DNA from 3 places in the Cumulibacter soli genome. Region 3 is predicted to be linked to each of the others. Evidence: riboswitches for the same ligand, from Rfam matches in the RefSeq annotation. Region 3 holds a riboswitch; each other region holds the start of a gene.
The links. Region 3 has a riboswitch for cobalamin ahead of E1H16_RS12925 (ABC transporter substrate-binding protein). Riboswitches for the same ligand answer to the same signal wherever they lie in the genome.

Region 1 (4,117 bases), on a different contig from region 3:
CCAGCATGTTGGAGTCAGAGAGGATCGGGGCACCGGAGCGCAGCGCGGCGCGGGCGGCAGACACGACGTCGGGGTGTGCGGCGATCTCGCCGACGATGTCGACATCGCCCGCGGCATGGATGATCCGGGTAGCGACGACGTCCATGTCTGCCGGTAGTGCGCTGAGGTCGGATTCGGCGCGGATCGTCGCGAACGAGCGCCGGTAGATCTCCGCGCCGTCGGTGAGGTACTCGTAGCGGCGGGCCGGCCGACGGGGTTCGTTCATGCCGAGCAGGCTACTTTAGCGGCCGCTGTGACGGCGATCCCGTGGTGGCCGACGGTGGCTGACGGTCGCCGCAGGTTAGCGCGGGCTCGTGTCTCGCCAGCGCTCCTGCAAAACACGCAACAGAATTGGCATGGCATCGCGCTCTACGCGATGCACCCCCGAATTTTCTGCGTTTTTTGCAGAGGAGGCATAGTAAGAACAACTCGCTAAGGGAGCATCGTGAGCAGGAACCGCACTAACACGGACTAGACATTCAGGCACGACCTGAAAATATAAACCAGTAAGTTCGATCGAACACTGGGAGTCGTATGAGTCCGCGCCTCACCCCCTTAGTCGCGATGGTTGGGTTAAGCCTCGGCGCGCTGCTATCCGGGTGCAATTCTGATATCGAGCCGGCAGCAACGGAGACGCGAACAGTCACCGTGACCGCGGAGACTGTATCGCCTGAGCCCACCACAGAAGCAGCCGCAACTTCCGTTGCGCCGCCCGCGACCGCTACTGGGTCCACATCGTCGACCTGGACTTTGCCCGACATGACCGGGACGGTCCTGCAGGATGCACAAGACGCGATGCAGGCCCTGACCGGAGACCCGTTTTTCGTCACGCTATCTGAGGACGCCAGTGGCCAAGGGCGCATGCAATTAATGGACTCGAACTGGATCGTATGTTCCCAGACGCCAGCAGCTGGCGAAGAATTCTCCGAGGACACCATTATCACGTTCTTTGCAGTCAAGATCGGCGAGACGTGCTGACGGCCGATGCTGCAAAGGCCGATTAGTCACTCGTAACGCTGGATACGGCGATTGCGGCGCGGACGTCCACTACCGATTCAGCGCTCACGACGGTGACGTGCTCGCCGCGCGGTTCGCCGCAGCGTCGTTCGCAACCGACCAGGTGCAGCCGCGGCAACTTCGAGCCGATCGTCTCGGCGCACTCGCGCGCGAGGCTCAACGTTTCGCTCTGCGCCCGTCCGCAGTACGGCGCACCGGTGCATGCACTGATCCGTCCCCAGGCGCTCGTATCGTCAACGATCAATCCGGCGGCGGCTAACTGGGCGTCGTACGCTGCGCCGCCGGGAACCAGTACTGACCGCCACGGCGTGATCACTACGTGTTCGGTAACCGACTCCATCGCATTCAGGTGCGCAGCTTCCAGCAGCCCCAGTGGGATGCCAGCCACAAGGTCAGCGCCATACACGCCGGGGCTGAGCGTGGCGCCAGCCGGATCGCCGGGCACCTCAGCCTGCGCGAAACTCCCGCACAGCGGCGACGACTCCGGCAGATCCCGGATGTTCCACACTCGCTCGTCGGCGCGTTCGGCCAGGAACTGCGCGGCGACGTCCAGCATTGCGCCGAGCGCCTCGTCCGATGAGACGACGCGGCCGAGCCGCAGCGGACTATGCGTTGCACGGCGGGGATCTTCCTCGACAGCGGGGTTATTTCCCCGCTGCCTATCCGAAACCCCGCGCCCGACACCAGGCCCCGCCACCGAGTCGGCTCGGCCAAGCAGCAGCACCCCTGACCCGTCACCGGCATCGACGTACGCGACGTCGAACCGCTCATCCAGACCAAGTCCGCTGGTGTCGGTGAGAAGCATCAAAAACCGCCCCGGCAACCCAGCCAACTCGGGCCTCGAGATCAGCATGCGATCCAATTCGCGAGCCCGCTCGCGCAGTACGGCGCTACTCGGCGCAGCGAGGATATTCCGCGCGCGCTCATGGGTCAGCGACGGCAGCAGCCCAGCATCAGCGAGGCGTTCAGCGACATCGTCCGGCAGCGGATCGGGCAGTCCCCGCACCTGCAGGTTGCCGCGCGTAGTCAATTGAATACGTGGCGTCCCGTAGTCGGCACCGATCTGCAGCAGGGTCCGGAGCGTCCCGAGCGCGACCTCCCCTCCGGGGACGCGCGCTCGGACAATCAATCCGTCCTCAGCGGCGAATGGTCGCAGGGCCCCTGGGCAACGGTCCGCCCCCAACCGCGCCGAAAACCCCGCCGAGACCGCACACTCCGCCTCGGGCGCCGCAGGAGCTTCCGACGCGTTGGCGTCGTGTCCAGCGCGAACGCCGGAGGCGGGTGGAGTCTGTGGGGTCATCGGTGCCGATGCTACGCGGCGCAAGTACTCTCTATGTCGGTTGATCCGGCGGAACTCGGTGTGATTCCGAGACGGTCCCGCCACTGTGAGCCTCAGGCAAGTCAGGAACGCCGCATCGACCGCCGCGCCGAATCGTCGACGCGGCACTCGCTACGAACCGGGGCGTGGACACCCCGCGAGGAGATCTGAATGAGCCGCATCGCCCTGCTATCGACGTCCGACACCGACCTGTTGTGTGCCCGCGCGAGCGGCGCCGACTATCTCTGGGCGAACCCGACCCGGCCCACCGTCGATCTGGCCGACCGCCTACGCGACTGCGACATCGTCGTCGCGCGCATTCTCGGCGGTCCACAGGATGTCCGAGACCTCATACCGGGCATCGATTCGCTCGGCAAGCCGTTGGTCGTACTCGGCGGCGAGCAGGCGCCGAACGCACAGTTGATGGAACTGTCGACGGCGCCACAGGGTGTAGTCAGTGAGGCGCACCGCTATCTCGCCTTCAGCGGTCCAGCGAACCTGGCGAACCTGCACAGATTCCTCTCCGACACACTGCTGCTCACCGGCGACGGGTTTGAGCCAGCAGAGCCGCTCCCGACGTGGGGCGTCCTGGACCGACCAGAGGCCGCTGATAAACCACGCGTCGGCGTGCTGTTCTACCGAGCGCAGTACGCCGCCGACAACACCGCATACGTGCACGGCCTGTGCGATGCGATCGATGCGGCGGGCGGTATCGGCGTACCGATCCATGCGACCTCGCTGCGCGACGCTCCGCAGGATCTACTCGATTACCTGGGCACGCTGGACGCTCTCGTCACGACCGTGCTGGCCGCCGGCGGCACGAAACCCGCCACGGCGGGCGCCGGGGAGGACGACGAGGCGTGGAACGTCGAGGCACTCGCGAAACTCGACATCCCGATCTTGCAAGGGCTCTGCCTCACCTGGGACCGCGCCAGCTGGACCGATTCGGACGACGGAATGTCGCCGCTGGACGTGGCAACCCAGGTCGCAGTACCAGAGTTCGACGGTCGACTGATCACCGTTGCGTTCTCCTTCAAGGAGACGGACGCCGATGGGCTTCCGCACTATGTCCCGGATCCAGAGCGGTGCGCGCGGGTCGCAGGCATCGCCGTGAACCACGCACGGCTGCGCCACATTCCGCCGGCCGAACGCAAGATCGCGGTCATTCTTTCGGCATACCCGACTAAGCATTCGCGGATCGGCAATGCGGTCGGCCTGGACACGCCGGTGTCTACGATCCGGCTTTTGCGCGCGCTACGAGCGGCCGGTTACGACCTTGGCGAGACCTGCGCGTTTCCCGGTGTCGATCCACTTCCCGCTGTTGACGGCGAAGCGCCCGATACCACCGCGGGTAACGCGCTGATCCACTCCCTCATCGCGGCGGGTGGTCAAGATCCTGAGTGGTTGAGTCAGGAGCAAATCTCCGAGCACCAGATCCGTATTCCGGCAGCGACCTACCAGGGCTGGTTCGACGCCCTACCCGAAAATCTGCGTGGCGAAATGACCGCGGCGTGGGGCGAGGCTCCCGGCGAGCTGTTCGTCGACCGTTCCGCCAGCGCGGACGGCGAGATCGTGTCCGCCGCGATCGTGTCCGGCAACATTGTGTTGCTGGTGCAGCCGCCGCGCGGATTTGGCGAGAACCCGATCGCGATTTACCACGATCCGGACCTCGCTCCCACCCATCATTACGTCGCGACGTACCAGTGGATCGAGCAGGAGTTCGGCGCGCATGCCGTCGTACAC
Region 2 (4,117 bases), on a different contig from region 3:
ACGTGGCGCGGGCTACCGGATCGGCGGGGTGCGCCGGCGAAGGCGCAGTGGCACCGGGAGGCGCGGTGTCATCGGGGACGCACGGTGTCATCGGAGTGGCGCAGTCATGTGTTCCGGTGATTCGCCGGGCGCTCACCATGATTCCGGTGAGCAATAATGCTCACACCGCTCGACCGGTGGCGGGGAGCAGTGGTCTGATGGCACGGTGCTGCGCATCGTTTTTCACACGCCTGAAATCCCGCCGAACACCGGCAACGCGATCCGACTGGCGGCCTGCACGCCGGCGGAACTGCACCTCGTTGAGCCGCTGGGGTTTTCGCTGGAGGACAAGCAGTTGCGACGAGCGGGCCTCGACTATCACGATCTCGCGCGGGTATTCATTCATCCGTCCCTCGATGCCTGCTTTGCTGCGCTGGACGCAGGCCAACCGCAGCCGCCGCGGGTATTCGCCTTCACCAGTTCGGCGACCACCGTTCATTCGAGCATCGAGTATCGACCGGACGATGTATTGCTGTTTGGGTGCGAGTCTGACGGTCTGCCAGCGGAAATCCTTGCGCACCCGCGGCTGAACGATCGGCTCCGGATTCCGATGCTCGCGGGGCGACGGTCGCTCAACCTCAGCAACAGCGCGGCGATCGTGGTGTACGAGGCGTGGCGGCAACTCGGTTACCCGGAATCGCTGTGATCCCGACCGAATCCGCGCACGTGGGATTCACCGCAGGCTCCCAGAGACGAGGCAGGTGGGTAGTCCACGTGCCTGCCCGCTCGGGGCCTGCGATGAACCGCAGTGCCGAGTTCGTTACCGGCCGGCTATCAGCATCTCCGCGAAACCGGCGACCTTCAGTTGCAGATCCTCGATCCGCCGCACGCGTGCGGCGGCCTTGTCGTAACCCTCGTACGGCGCTGGCGGATCGTTGCGCGCATTGCGTGAGCACTCGAAATCCCGGCAGATGAGCGTGCCGACGGTGTCACCGCGACGTCCGGCGGGGCCGACGCGCTTGGCGCTGAAGAAAACGACCTCGTTGAGCAGTCGCACGTCTCGGCACCAGTTGCACATGGCGCGCGTTCGTGGTGGCGATGCGGCGGGTTTGAGCGCGATGCCGACGGGGTCGGCGTCCAGTCGCGGAAGTACGACGTACGCGCGTCGGGCGAAGGTCGAGTCGCGCCAACCGAGGTAATCGAGGTCGTCCCAGTCGTACTCGGTGAGATCGTCGAAGCCCTCCGGCAATGACATCTCTTTCACCTCGCGGCGTGAGGCGTTCACGAAGGAGGAGCGGATGAGTTTTTCGGTGAGTGGTTGCATGAGTAAGCCTTCCGATGGTGCGCCCGCGGCGCGCCGGGTGTGAGGGGTCGCCAAAATAGCCGTGCTGGGCAGCGGACTGCGGGCACGGCCGGGGCGGCCTAGCTACTCACCGTCGGCGAGGGCTTCGCCGACGACCTCCTGGCGTTGGGAGTACAACTCGCGGAAACTCACGGATCCCACCGTACGCTTTCGGGCCACTGGATGCGGATCGAATTTCGAGCGGTGGCGTCGCGCCCGCCCTTCGGGGCGAGCCCGTCTCGATCGCGGGGGCTTAGGGTAGGGAGATGACGCTGTGTATCGCGCAGGACTCCGAGGCCGACCGACTGCTGTCCGAGAATCCCTTCGCCTTGCTGACCGGAATGCTTCTGGATCAGCAATATCCCATGGAGCACGCTTTCCGTGGGCCGCGCAAAATAGCGACTCGAATCGGCAGCTTCGATCCGCACACGATTGCCGCCTATGACCCGGCCGAGTTCGAAGAGTTGTGCGCGACACCGCCTGCTATTCATCGTTACGGCCGATCGATGGCGCGCCGCGTCCAACAGCTCGCTCAGGTGATCTGCGACGAGTACGACGGCGACGCCGCGTCAGTCTGGGAGGCGTCGTCCAGTGCCGCAGACCTGCTCAAGCGGTTGCAGGCACTGCCGGGGTACGGCGAACAGAAGGCGCGGATCTTCGCCGCGCTGTTGGGCAAGCAACTCGATCACCGCCCATACGGCTGGCGCAAGGCGATTGGTCCGTACGCCGAGTCCAACTCGCGCCGGTCAGTAGCTGACGTGACCGGTCCCGAGTCATTGCAGCAGGTCCGCGACTTCAAGAAGGCCGCGAAGGCTGCCGCTAAAGCAGCGAAGTAGCCGCGGCGGACGCTCTGCTAGGGTGTCGTCTGCCAGTCGAGGGAATCCGGTGAGAGACCGGAGCTGACGCGCAGCGGTATGGGTGACGGGCCAGGTGTAAGGCCACTGGACGACAGTCTGGGAAGGTGCCTGGTTCGAAGGATTCCGAGCCCGAAAACCTGCTGGCTCCCCGTCGGCACCCGCCAATGGGCTCCATGCGGGTCCCGCGCTACCGGACCCCTGAGCACGAAAAGGTTCGCTATGCGCGCCCGTCACTCCCTGTTGTCATTCCTGGCTGCCACGCTGTCCGTGGCCACGCTCGTCGCATGTGGATCTACGGGCGAGGATGGCCCGTCCGAGGCCGCCGACGCCGGATACCCGGTGAGTATCGATCGATGCGACCGCACGATCACCGTGGAGAATCGCCCCGAGCGGATCGTGTCGCTGAACCAGGCGTCGACGGAAATTCTGTTGTCGCTCGGGGTGGCCGATCGAATGGTGGGAACCGCGAGTTGGACCGACCCCATCCTGGACTCGCTGGCCGACGAGAATGCGAAGGTCGAGCGGTTAGCCGACCAGGCGCCGTCGTACGAAGCGGTGCTCGCGACCGAACCCGACCTGATCACCGCGTCGCTTTACAACACGTTGAGCGAGGGCGGCGTCGCCACAGCCGAACAGTTCGCCGACCTCGGCGTCCCGGCATATCTGTCCGCCGTCGAGTGCGAAAAGTCCGACTTCGGCGGTGGGGACGGTGCCCGCGACGAACCGATCACGATGGAATCGATCTATACCGAGATCACCGACCTCGCGACGCTGGTCGATGAGCAACAGGCCGGTCAAGACCTGATCGACGACCTCGCGGACAGGATGGACGCCGCCGTCTCGGCCGCACCCGACGTCGACGGTGTGACGGTGCTGTACTGGTTCGCGAACTCCGAGTCACCGTACGTCGGTGGTTGTTGCGGTGGGCCGGGAATCGCCACGCATGCCCTCGGCCTGACGAACGTGTTCGAGGGCCAGAATGCCGAGTGGCCGCAGATCGGTTGGGAGGCCATCGCGGACGCCGATCCTGACGTCCTGGTCATCGGGGATCTCACTCGTAAGAGCCAGACAGCCGAGACGGCCGCGGCCAAGATCGAGTATCTCGAATCCAATCCGGTCACGAAGGAAATGACCGCGGTGAAAGAAAAGCAGTACGTGACGGTCGCGGGAGCGGAACTGAACCCATCCATCCGCACGGTCGACCTGGTGGAGCAGATGTCGGCCGGTCTCGTCGAACTTGGCCTTGCGAAGTAGTGATCGGTGGCAGCCGGTGGAGGCACCTGGGTTGGCCCGTCGGTCTAGCGGGGCTCCTTGTCTCGATTGCCGTGGCGACAGCGATCGGGCCGTCCTCATTGGGTCCGTCCGACGCGTTCGCCGTCGTGGTGGAGAAGCTGGGCGGGCCTGATTCGGGGTTGAGCAGGATCCGACAGGGCATCATCTGGGATCTGCGGCTACCGCGGGCCGCACTGGCCGCTGCGTGCGGTGCCGGGCTCGCGCTGTGTGGTGTCATCCTGCAGTCGCTGCTGCGCAACCCGCTGGCCGACCCGTTCGTACTCGGGATTTCCTCGGGAGCCTCGATGGGTGCGGTGAGCGTGGTCGTTCTCGGCGTCGGGGCGGGCGCGGCATCGTTGGCTTCCGGCGCTTTCGTCGGGGCGTTGGTCGCGTTCGCCCTAGTTCTTGCGCTCGGCCTACTCGCCGGTGGCACGACCGACCGAATGATTCTCGCGGGAGTTGCTGCGACCCAACTGTTTTCTGCGTTGACGTCCTTCATCATGTTTACCGCCGCGGACGCCGAACAGACCCGCGGGGTGCTGTTCTGGTTGCTCGGTTCGCTCGGGACTGCGTCCTGGCGAGACGTCGCGATATGCGGGGCCGTCGTACTCGCAGGGATCTGTGTGTGCTGGCTACTCGCCGGATCGATGGACGCATTCACTTTCGG
Region 3 (4,117 bases):
AACGGCAAGCAGGATGCCGAGCGAACGCCAGTGGCCGCTCAATAAACCGGCGCGAGGAACAGCAACGCGGGCAGCCGGGCGCGCGGCCTCGACCGGCCGCTCGGAAGCCGGCGCGGCCGGCATCACCGTATTGTCACTCCGCTGCATCTTGCTCGGCCTAATCCTCGCTGGGCGGGACCAAGTCGGGGTGCAGGAGCGAAGCCATCAGTTCGATCGCGTAGGCGACGCGGACCCCCGCCGCGCGGTCAGCAAACAGGAACGGATACACCTGCTCGCTCTGCACCGCCGACATACCTGCCAACGCGGGGTTCTGCATAAGCGTCTGCACTTCTTCCACGCCGTCCTCGCGGGTATAGGAGGCGTCGCAACACGTGCTGGTGACGATGACGTCGGGGTCACGGTCAATCAGCTCTTCGAGATCGATGTCCACATGGCGCTTATCGACGAGGTCGGCGAACGCGTTCACCCCGCCCGCATGCTCGATGATCTGGGTACCGAAGTCGATACCACCGGCGACGCGAATGCCCCCACCTTCGTCCAGCAGGACGATCGCGACGCTGGGCGTATCTACTCCAGCGAGCGCCTGCTCGACGGCGGCGATGCGTTGCTGCTGGTCCGCGATGACCTCCTCAGCGCGCTCCTCGACATCGAATAGGACGCCGAGGTCATTCAGGTCGTCGTAGATCGTTTCCACATCGACGGAAGCGGGATCAATCGCCTCATCGGAGAGCCCGTCTTCACTAGGACACAGCGGACTGAGGATCCAACTTTGGATGCCTAGTTCGGCCAGGCTTGCCCGAGTCCCGAAACCCTCATCACCAGCACCATCTTCGGTGAAGACGTTGTTATACCCCGACAGGATGAAGTCAGGCGCGGTGGCCAACATGGCCTCGCGGCTGGGCAGTTTCTCCACATACGGAACCTCGCTCTGGGCCTGCGTGTATTCCGGCAGCACCTGTGCATCAAGGAACGCGGTCTCGATCAGGCGATCGCTGATACCTAACGCGTGCGCGATCTCGATGGCCGGCTGATAGGCGGCGTATACGCGTTCAGGCGGTTCACTTACCGTGACGTCGATTCCGCAGTTCTCAACGGTGACGGCATCCGCGGCAGAGGATCGGTCGTTCGCGTTGGCAGCGCACGCGCTCGTGCCCACCAGGCCTAAACACGCGGCAACAACGGCGAGCCTTCGGTAATGAAGCAAAGTCATGCGACTATCCCTCTTTAGGTGTGAGTGTGGATGGCGCTTTATGCGGGTTCCTGCACCAGGTGTGGGTGCAGAATCGCGGCGACCATCTCGATTGCTTGGGCAGCGCGGATGCCGGCGCTGCGATCGGCTAACAGGAACGGGTAAACCTGATCGTTCTCGACCGCGGTGACGCCGGCGAGCGCGGGATGCTGCAGGATTGCCAGAGCGTCCTCGTCGCGGTTCTCGACGGTGTAACTCGGGTCGCAGCAGCTGTCGGTGAGAATCACGTCGGGGTCGCGGGAGATCAGTTCTTCGGCATCGACGATGATTTTGCGATCGGCATCGAGATCGGCGAAAACGTTCTCGCCGCCGGCGTGCTCGATAATCCGGGTGCCGAAGTCAGTGCCGCTGACAATGCGGAAGGTTCCATCTTCGAGAGCTCGGACGAATGCCACTTTGGGGCGATCTGCGCCGCTGACGGCTTCCTCCACGGCCGCGATGCGAACCTGCTGGTCCGCGATGATCTCCTCCGCCTGCTCCTCGACGTCAAAGATCACACCCAATCCGCGCAGGTCGTCATAGATCGTCTCGACGCTGACGTTCTGCGGATCAAGTGCCTCGTCCGACAAGCCATCCTCCGTCGGACACAGCGGGCTCAGGATCCAAGTGCGGATGCCCAAGTCGGCCAGGCTCGCCCGGGTGCCGAACGTGCCGTCCTCGGCGAAGGGATGATTGAAACCCACAAGGACGAAGTCCGGATCCATCGCCAGCAGACCCTCCCGACTCGGGAGGTCCTGGGTGTATTCCAGGTCCGCTTGGACTTGCGCGTATTCCGGCAGGATCGCGGCGTGCAACGTACTGGTAGCGACGAGTCGGTCGCTGAGCCCCAGCGCGTGCATGATTTCAATTGCCGGCTGTTCAGATGCGAACACACGCTCGGGCGGATCGCCAACGGGGACATCGATGTCGCAGTTCTCGACCGAGGCGCCCCCAGACGCTCGCGCCTCTGGGCTTGTTTCGGCTGAGCAGCTCGCTAGCGATGCAGCCACAGCCAAACACGCGAGCAAGACCCAGGGGCGACGTCGCCTGCCGAGAAGGTGGGATGAAGTAAAAGAAGCGTGCACGACTTCGCGCAGCCTTTCTCGGGGTACGCCGCCCCGACACTGAAAGGTACGAATGGGGCGAGTATCTGGCTCACGGGCACGTGTCTGTGCACCGTCTACAGTGGCGGTACCGCGCCGGATTCACACCGGCTTCCTCGGGTCCCATCGCAATGGACTCGTCGAGATTAGCACCCGGCAGTTTCCCCTAGTGTTGAGCGGGTCGCTACGCCCGAAGGCGCGCCGACGGTGATGTCGGCAGCAGATCGCTTTGACAGCAGCGTGACTACATCCGTTGGTGCACTGAACTGTTCGGGCTAGGGTCAAGTCATGACGATTTCACCTGAACAGAAGCAGGCCACCGACTGGCTGTTGAGCACCACACGCGCCGTCCGCAAACGTCTTGACCTTGAGCGCCCGGTCGAGCCCGAAGTCATCCTCGAATGCCTTCGCCTGGCCGTACAAGCCCCCACGGGCAGCAATTCCCAGGGATGGCGCTGGATGATCGTGACGGACGAGGCCAAGCGCGCCAAACTCGCCGAGTTCTACAAGGAAGTCGGGCGTAAGTATATGGCCACGAAGGGCCAGGAGGAGGCCGACGAGCAGACCGGACGCGTACGTAGCTCGGCTGCATACCTCGTCGATGTCATTGAGCAGGTACCGGCGCTGGTCATCCCTTGCATCGCGGGAAAGCCGGCAAATCTGGAAAGCGCCGCAGGATTCTTCGGCTCGATTCACCCGGCGATCTGGAGCTTCTGCCTAGCGCTGCGTTCGCGCGGCCTCGGATCGGTGTGGACGACGTTCCACCTGGCCCACGCGCAGGAAACCGCCGAACTGTTGGAGATCCCCGAGGGCTTCACGCAGGCGGCGATGCTGCCGATCGCCTACACCAAGGGCACCGACTTCAAACCCGCCGCCCGCGGGCCGATCGAAGACATCACGTTCTGGAACACCTGGGGCGAATCAACCCCGGCGTAATCCGGCCGCACTTGGCCATTCTGCGGGGCAGCGAGCAACGGTCTGGGCCGATTATCGTTACTCGCTCCCCCGCAAGTCGGCGTGCCGACGGCGCACTCGTCGTCGGTTTCGCGTGGGGGCTCAGGTGTAGGAAACACCGAGTCCGGCGCGCGCATCCGACTGGATGCCGTACTGCGGTATCGGGTAGCGGAATCCGTTACGGCCCAACGCATCCAGCCCATCGAGCATCCCCGGTAGGTACTCCGGCGGCAGCGCCAACAAGAGTTCGTCCTCGAGGACGCCGCCGTACCGACGCTCGGCGTAGCACGGGATCGACATCGACGGTTCCCGAGTCGCGAGCGCCCTCCCCCACGAGTCGGCGCACGATGACTCCCCGACGCAGGACCACTCAAACTTCTTGTAGCCCGACCACTGCAGCCCGTTGATCATCAGAATCGACTGTGCGGGGGTGGCATAAATCAGGACGACGTCCGGCGGGTCGAGTCGGCCGGAGGCTAGCGGTGACACGGCCATCGCCTCGTACAGGTTGTCGGGCACCGTATCCATCGCATGCTGGTGTCGCGACGCTTCCTCCTGATCGGCGAACCACACACCGGCCATGCGGTCGCCGGACAGCCACGACTCATCGCGCGGGTGCAATCCGATCACCGCACCACACTGTGGGCCGACGAGGTCGTCGTTGGTGATTCCTACGGTGAAACCGATCCGAGCTGCCTGCGCGACGATTTGGTCGGTCGTGTGGATCGCCTTCGGACGCCGGATCTTCGGCACAGCCTCCATCTCGGCGACCGTCGCGAACAGCTTCATCCCCACCGGCGTAGTACGCAGCCGCAGCAGCCGATTCAGGCGG

Region 1: another riboswitch for cobalamin. It lies ahead of cobN (cobaltochelatase subunit CobN); the one in region 3 lies ahead of E1H16_RS12925 (ABC transporter substrate-binding protein).
Region 2: another riboswitch for cobalamin. It lies ahead of E1H16_RS18075 (ABC transporter substrate-binding protein); the one in region 3 lies ahead of E1H16_RS12925 (ABC transporter substrate-binding protein).

What each region holds. Positions count from the first base shown of each region.
Region 1 is NZ_SMSG01000004.1:409,559-413,675, forward strand. Features, by position in the region: gene E1H16_RS11225 (precorrin-8X methylmutase) at 1-265, opposite strand, end outside; gene E1H16_RS18605 (PASTA domain-containing protein) at 799-1,017, shown strand; gene E1H16_RS11235 (cobalamin biosynthesis protein CobG) at 1,040-2,356, opposite strand; cobalamin riboswitch at 2,343-2,487, shown strand; gene cobN (cobaltochelatase subunit CobN) at 2,546-4,117, shown strand, end outside.
Region 2 is NZ_SMSG01000012.1:14,219-18,335, forward strand. Features, by position in the region: gene E1H16_RS18060 (tRNA (cytidine(34)-2'-O)-methyltransferase) at 206-685, shown strand; gene E1H16_RS18065 (FBP domain-containing protein) at 800-1,303, opposite strand; gene E1H16_RS18070 (HhH-GPD-type base excision DNA repair protein) at 1,588-2,157, shown strand; cobalamin riboswitch at 2,174-2,337, shown strand; gene E1H16_RS18075 (ABC transporter substrate-binding protein) at 2,398-3,432, shown strand; gene E1H16_RS18080 (FecCD family ABC transporter permease) at 3,432-4,117, shown strand, end outside.
Region 3 is NZ_SMSG01000005.1:323,345-327,461, reverse strand. Features, by position in the region: gene E1H16_RS12935 (FecCD family ABC transporter permease) at 1-123, opposite strand, end outside; gene E1H16_RS12930 (ABC transporter substrate-binding protein) at 158-1,210, opposite strand; gene E1H16_RS12925 (ABC transporter substrate-binding protein) at 1,249-2,238, opposite strand; cobalamin riboswitch at 2,353-2,503, opposite strand; gene E1H16_RS12920 (nitroreductase family protein) at 2,620-3,267, shown strand; gene E1H16_RS12915 (DUF169 domain-containing protein) at 3,388-4,117, opposite strand, start outside.